DNA from 2 places in the Streptomyces sp. NPDC037100 genome. Region 1 is predicted to be linked to the other one. Evidence: riboswitches for the same ligand, from Rfam matches in the RefSeq annotation. Region 1 holds a riboswitch; the other holds the start of a gene.
The links. Region 1 has a riboswitch for glycine ahead of gcvT (glycine cleavage system aminomethyltransferase GcvT). Riboswitches for the same ligand answer to the same signal wherever they lie in the genome.

Region 1 (3,399 bases):
CGGAGCTTGGTGCCGTCGGGCGGGTGCGGTCGTGTGTGGTTGATCGCTCGGTACCCCGCGCCCCTGAGGCGCTGCCCTACCGCTGGTAGAAGGGCCGGACCCGTTCCCTCATCCAGGCGCCCACCGGGTCCTCCGTCACGTCCAGGAGCACCAGGTTGACCGGCCAGGGGGCCGGGACGGCGGTGACGGCGCGGGTGAGGGCGTCCAGGGGGAGGACGCGCAGGTCGCCCTCCCACTGGGAGAGTTCGACGCCGACGAACATCACGGGGTCGGCGGTCTCGATCGCGGCGAGGCAGCGGCGGGCGGTGACGACGACGCCGGTCGCCTCGAACTCGGCGGCCACGGCGGCGAGGAAGTCCACCGGGTCGTCCTGCCAGTCGGGCTCGAAGAGGCGGACGCGGCCGCCGCTCGCGGGGCCGTCCAGCGGGGTCCGGCCGGCCCGGCACAGCTCGGCCACGGCGGGCGGCGGGAGCGGAATGCCGACCACACCGCCCGGGTTGACGACTATCCCCGCGTGCGGGGGAAGGCCGCGGGCGAACTCCACCGCGGGCGCGATGGTGTACGACATGTGTGCGCCGGTGACCTGGCGGAACTGTTCCTCGGAGCTGAACACCGGCACGAACGCCTGGCCGTCGATCTCGATGCCGGGCAGGTCGAGGGGGCCGCTGTGCGGGCCGCCGCCGTTGGGCAGCGGGACCCACACGAAGCTCCGGCCGAGCACCTCGACGATCCGCCCGCCGGCCGCCGGTCCGGCGCCGAGGGAGGCCGAGAGCACCTCCTCCAGCTCGTTGCCGGGCCAACCGCCGTGCGGGTGGGTCTGCGTCTGCGCCGGGAAGTCCGCGGAGAAGTCCGCCGGGATGTCCATCTGCCTACCGCCTGCCTGGAACCACTGCTGTGGCTCAAAAGGCTAACGGCTGACGGACGCCGGACGGCATGAGGAAGGCCGGCTTGTGGACGACCGCGCGGGCTCAGCCCGTGAAGCCGATTCTGCGGAGGCTGTTCGCCGCGTCCCGGTCGGCCAGGACGGCCGAGGCGCAGCCGGCGGGGAGGTCGCCGCGCTCCACGGCGCGCAGGAGGCGGGTGCTCGCCGCGCGGTGGCGCAGGAACGCGTAGCGCGAGACCCCGCGGCCGCGGTCGCGCTGACCGGCCAGTGCCTGTTCGGGACTGACGTCGAGCAGGAGGAGGTGCAGGGCGCCGCCGCGGCGGCGCGCCTCGCGGGCGAGCCAGCGGCGGACCCAGGCCTGCGTGCCGCAGTCGTGCACGACGACGCCCTCTCCCGTGCGCAGGGCGCGCCGCAGCCCGGTGTAGTGGGCGAGGCGGACGAGCGGGCGGTAGAGCGCGTACGGCAGGGCGCGCGGCATGCGGTCGGCCCAGCGGTCGCGGGTGTCCTGGGAGTCGATGCGCCTGTCCGGCACGGTGCGCCGCATCAGCGTGGACTTGCCGCTGCCCGGCAGGCCCGTCACCACGACGAGGTCGCGGGGGCCGAACAGCAGCGCGTGCGGGCTCCGGCCGGCACGGTCGCGCAGGTCGCGGACGACCGGCGCCGGTGCCGGAGCGGGGACCGCCCGGGCCGGTGCGGCCGGCTGTTCGGGCAGCGCGATGCCCGTCGTCGCGTACGCGGTGGTCCTGTTCACCGTGATCGTCCTCCCCTGGGGCCAGGTACGGAGTCCCATCCCCGCCGAGTGTAAAGAGAAGGTAATGCCGCAGGCCTCTCATTTACGTTCGCGTCCTGCAACAGGGCTGCTACAGGTCGCCGTGTCCGGCGCGCGGGACTCCCGCACTCCCTGTGAAGGTCCCCCTGCCGCGCCGGAAGGATGCGTGCAATGATGTGCGCGCCAACTGCATACCGGCCGTTTGAATCCGCGCGGGAGAGTCCCCGGCAGCATCTGTCGCTGGGGCGCCGAAGGAGCAAGTCCCTCCCTTGAATCTCTCAGGCCCCGTTACCGCGCGGGCGAGGCACATCTGAAAAGCGGGTCGCCCCCTCCGTATGACAGGGGTGGCCCCACCCAAGGTGCAAGTCACGACCCGTGCGGTCATGGCGAACCTCTCAGGTTCCGATGACAGATGGGGAGGAACGACCTCGCCCGTCATTGCCCTTGGAGACGACCGACTGTGAGCAGTACAGGACAACTCCGTCACACCGCGCTCGATGCCCTGCATCGTGTCCTCGGCGCGACGATGACCGACTTCGCCGGCTGGGACATGCCCCTGCGCTACGGCTCCGAGCGCGACGAGCACACCGCCGTGCGCACGAAGGCCGGGCTCTTCGACCTCTCCCACATGGGTGAGATCACCGTCACCGGGCCGCAGGCCGCCGCCCTGCTGGACTTCGCCCTGGTGGGCAACATCGGCGGTGTGAAGCCGGGCCGGGCCCGCTACACCATGATCTGCCGGGCCGACGGCGGCATCCTGGACGACCTGATCGTCTACCGGCTGGGCGAGACCGAGGCCCCCGAGTACATGGTCGTCGCCAACGCCTCCAACGCCCAGGTGGTGCTGGACGCGCTGACCGAGCGCGCCGCCGGTTTCGACGCCGGGGTGCGCGACGACCGGGACGCCTACGCGCTGCTCGCCGTCCAGGGACCGGAGTCGCCGGGGATCCTGAAGTCCCTGACCGATGCCGACCTCGACGGCCTGAAGTACTACGCCGGGCTGCCCGGCACGGTCGCGGGCGTACCGGCCCTGATCGCCCGGACCGGGTACACCGGCGAGGACGGCTTCGAGCTGTTCGTGAAGCCGGAGCACGCGGTCGAGCTGTGGCAGGCCCTGACCAAGGCCGGCGAGGGCGTCGGCCTGGTCCCGTGCGGGCTGTCCTGCCGCGACACGCTGCGCCTGGAGGCGGGCATGCCGCTGTACGGGCACGAGCTGTCGACCTCCCTCACCCCCTTCGACGCCGGGCTCGGGCGGGTGGTGAAGTTCGAGAAGGAGGGCGACTTCGTCGGGCGCGAGGCCCTGCGCGAGGCCGCCGCCCGCGCCGAGCAGAACCCGCCGCGCGTGCTGGTCGGGCTGGTCGCCGAGGGACGCCGGGTGCCGCGCGCCGGGTACGCGGTCGTCGCCGGCGGCGAGGTGATCGGCGAGGTCACCTCCGGCGCCCCCTCCCCCACCCTCGGCAAGCCGATCGCGATGGCGTACGTCGACGCCGCGCACGCCGCACCCGGCACGACCGGCGTGGGCGTGGACATCCGGGGCAGTCACGAGCCGTACGAGGTCGTGGCGCTGCCGTTCTACAAGCGTCAGAAGTAGACACTGGCCGGAGGGCCGCTCCAGCGACCCCGTGCCCGTCGTCCCAGCTCACCAGCAGTCCCCCCTTCCACAGCACTCCCGCGCGTACAGGAGAATCCAGGTCATGAGCAACCCCAACGAGCTGCGCTACAGCAAGGAGCACGAGTGGCTGTCGGC
Region 2 (3,399 bases), on a different contig from region 1:
GTGAGAACCTCGCCCACGATCCTGCATCTCGACATGGATGCCTTCTACGCCTCGGTGGAGCAGGCGTCCAAGCCGAGTCTGCGCGGGAAGGCCGTGGTCGTGGGCGGGCTCGGGCCGCGGGGCGTGGTGGCGACCGCGTCGTACGAGGCGCGGGTCTTCGGGGTGCATTCGGCGATGCCCATGGGACAGGCCCGGCGGCTCGCGCCCAACGCCGCGTATCTCGTGCCGCGCTTCACCTTCTACCGGTCGATCAGCGAGCGGGTGATGGAGTTGCTGCGTGCGCTGTCGCCGCTGGTGGAGCCGCTGAGCCTGGACGAGGCGTTCGTGGACCTGGAGGCCGGCGGAGTGGCGTGGGACGAGCGGTCGGCACGGCTGGCCGGGGTGAAGCTGCGCGCGGACATCCGTGCTGTCACGGGGCTCACGGGGTCGGTGGGGCTCGCCGCCTCCAAGATGCTCGCGAAGATCGCCTCGGAGGAGGCCAAACCGGACGGGCTGGTGGTGATCGAGCCGGGGACCGAGCGGGCGATGCTCGGGCCGATGTCGGTGCGGACACTGCCGGGAGTGGGGCCGGCGACGGGCGACCATCTGAGGCGGGCCGGGATCACCACGGTCGAGGAGATCGTCGAGGCGGGCGAGGACGAGCTGGTCCGGCTGCTGGGCAAGGCACACGGGCACGGTCTCTACGCCATGGCGCTGGCACGGGACGACCGGCCCGTGGTGGCGGAGCGCGAGGCGAAGTCGGTGTCGGTGGAGGACACCTACGACGTGGACATCCACGACCGCACGCGGGTCGGGCTGGAGGTGCAGCGCCTCGCCGAGCGGTGCGTGCGGCGGCTGCGCGGGTCCGGGCTCTCCGGGCGGACGATCGTGCTGAAGGTGCGGAGGTACGACTTCTCGACCCTCACCCGCTCCGAGACGCTGCGCGGGCCCACGGACGACCCCGCGGTGGTCCGCGAGGCGGCGGCCAGACTGCTCGACTCGGTCGACACGACCGGCGGGGTGCGGCTGCTCGGGGTGGGGGTCAGCGGTCTCGCCGATTACACGCAGGAGGACCTGTTCGCCCAGGCGGCGGGGGAGCGGGCGGTCGCGGAGAGTCCCGCCGAGGAGCATTCCGTGGCGCCGGCCGAGGAGCAGCCGCCGCTCGCCGAGCGGCGCTGGCCCGCCGGGCACGATGTGCGGCACGCCGAGTTCGGGCACGGCTGGGTGCAGGGCAGTGGCCTGGGGCGGGTCACCGTACGGTTCGAGACGCCCGACTCGGAGCCCGGGCGGGTGCGGACGTTCCGGGTCGACGATCCGGAGCTGGAGGCGGCGGATCCGTTGCCGTTGGTGTTACGTGGGCCGGACGGGGGAGGCGGGGGGCCCGGGGCGGGGTCTCAGGCCGTCTCGTCGGTACCGGCGAGCTTGCCGAAGTCACGGTCCGGGAGCGGGGGCGGAGCAGCGACGTCGAGACCGTAGTGGTGGTAGAGCTGCAGTTCCTGCTCGGGGGAGAGGTGGCGGCCCACACCGAAGTCGGGGGCGTCCTTGATCAGGGCGCGTTCGAAGGGGACGTGGAGGGCGCCCTCGATCAGTTCGCTGGGCTCCAGGGGGACGAAGGCGTCCCTGCTGAACAGGCCGGTCCGTATGGCCGCCCACTCCGGCTCGCCGGTGGCGTCGTCGAGGTAGACCTCGTCGATGGTGCCGATCCTGGTCCCGTTGCGGTCGAACGCCTTGCGGCCGATCAGGTTGCGCGGATCGATATCGGTTCGCACGGGCCCTCCACGTGGTCGCGACTCATACGTAGACACTACAAAACGGTACAAGCGGGGATGCGGCCACTCGAAGGTTCGTGCGTTGGCCTCGCTGGTACGCTGGCATCGGCTGTTGACCCCGTGCGGGAGAGTCCTCCAGACACCATCGGAGGCGCCGAAGGAGCAAATCCTCCCCGGAATCTCTCAGGCACACGTACCGCACGGACGAGGTCACTCTGGAAAGCAGGGCGGGTGTCGACGGCTTCCGCTCTCACCGACGGTGAAAGCCGGAGGCCTTCGGGCGATCCGGTGAAGCTCTCAGGTTGAGATGACAGAGGGGGAGGCCGTCCGGGTACCCGCGCCGTGGTGCCCCTCGCAGGTCGCGTCGACCAGGAGGCCTCCGCAATGACCGCCCACCGCATTCCGCTCTCCGAGCTCGAAGAGGCAGCGCCCTTCGAGCAGCGCCACATCGGCCCCGACCACGAGGCCTGCGCCAAGATGCTCGCGCACGTCGGTTACGGCTCGCTGGACGAGCTGACCGCCGCCGCGGTCCCCGCCGTGATCAAGAGCGCCGAGGCGCTGGACCTGCCGGGCGCCCGCAGCGAAGCCGAGGTGATCGCCGAGCTGCGCTCCCTCGCCGACCGCAACCAGGTCCTCGGCTCCATGATCGGCCTCGGGTACTACGGCACGTTCACTCCGCCGGTCATCATGCGCAACGTGATGGAGAACCCGTCCTGGTACACGGCTTACACGCCGTACCAGCCGGAGATCTCGCAGGGCCGGCTCGAGGCGCTGCTCAACTTCCAGACCATGGTCGCCGACCTGACCGGACTGCCGACCTCGGGCGCCTCCCTGCTCGACGAGGGCACCGCGGCCGCCGAGGCCATGGCGCTGTCGCGGCGCCTGGGCAAGAACAAGAAGGGCCTGTTCCTGGTCGACGCGGACACGCTCCCGCAGACCATCGCCGTGATCCAGACCCGCGCCGAGCCGACCGGCGTCGAGATCGTCGTCGCCGACCTCAGCGAGGGCATCCCCGCCGAGATCGCCGAGCGCGAGATCAACGGCGTGCTGCTCCAGTACCCGGGCGCCTCCGGTGCCGTGCGGGACATCAAGCCGGTCATCGACCGGGCGCACGAGCTCGGCGCGCTCGTCACCGTCGCCGCCGATCTGCTGGCGCTGACGCTGCTGAAGTCGCCCGGTGAGCTCGGGGCGGACATCGCCGTCGGCACGACGCAGCGCTTCGGTGTGCCCATGGGCTTCGGCGGACCGCACGCCGGCTACATGGCGGTCCAGGACAAGATGGCGCGCAGCCTGCCCGGGCGGCTCGTCGGCGTGTCCGTGGACGCCGACGGGAACAAGGCCTACCGGCTGGCCCTGCAGACGCGTGAACAGCACATCCGCCGCGAGAAGGCGACCAGCAACATCTGCACCGCGCAGGTGCTGCTCGCCGTCATGGCCGGCATGTACGCCGTCTATCACGGTCCGGAGGGCCTGAAGGGCATCGCGCGGCGCACCCACCGGTACGCCACGGTCCTCGCCGCCGGGCTCGCGGGCGGCGGGGTCGAGGTCGTGCACGGGGCCTACTTCGACACGGTGACCGTGCGTGTCGAGGGCCGGGCCGCCGAGGTCGTGGCCGCCGCGCGGGACCACGGGGTCAACCTGCGCCTCGTCG

Region 2: linked by a shared signal. The riboswitch ahead of gcvP (aminomethyl-transferring glycine dehydrogenase) and the one ahead of gcvT (glycine cleavage system aminomethyltransferase GcvT) in region 1 are both predicted to bind glycine.

Annotation. Positions count from the first base shown of each region.
Region 1 is NZ_JBVJSX010000010.1:324,907-328,305, forward strand. Features, by position in the region: gene ACZ7EG_RS30200 (enhanced serine sensitivity protein SseB) at 77-865, opposite strand; gene ACZ7EG_RS30205 (AAA family ATPase) at 969-1,634, opposite strand; glycine riboswitch at 1,856-1,956, shown strand; glycine riboswitch at 1,957-2,074, shown strand; gene gcvT (glycine cleavage system aminomethyltransferase GcvT) at 2,065-3,243, shown strand; gene gcvH (glycine cleavage system protein GcvH) at 3,347-3,399, shown strand, end outside.
Region 2 is NZ_JBVJSX010000012.1:263,187-266,585, reverse strand. Features, by position in the region: gene ACZ7EG_RS33155 (DNA polymerase IV) at 1-1,455, shown strand; gene ACZ7EG_RS33150 (PRC-barrel domain-containing protein) at 1,374-1,748, opposite strand; glycine riboswitch at 1,862-1,957, shown strand; gene gcvP (aminomethyl-transferring glycine dehydrogenase) at 2,133-3,399, shown strand, end outside.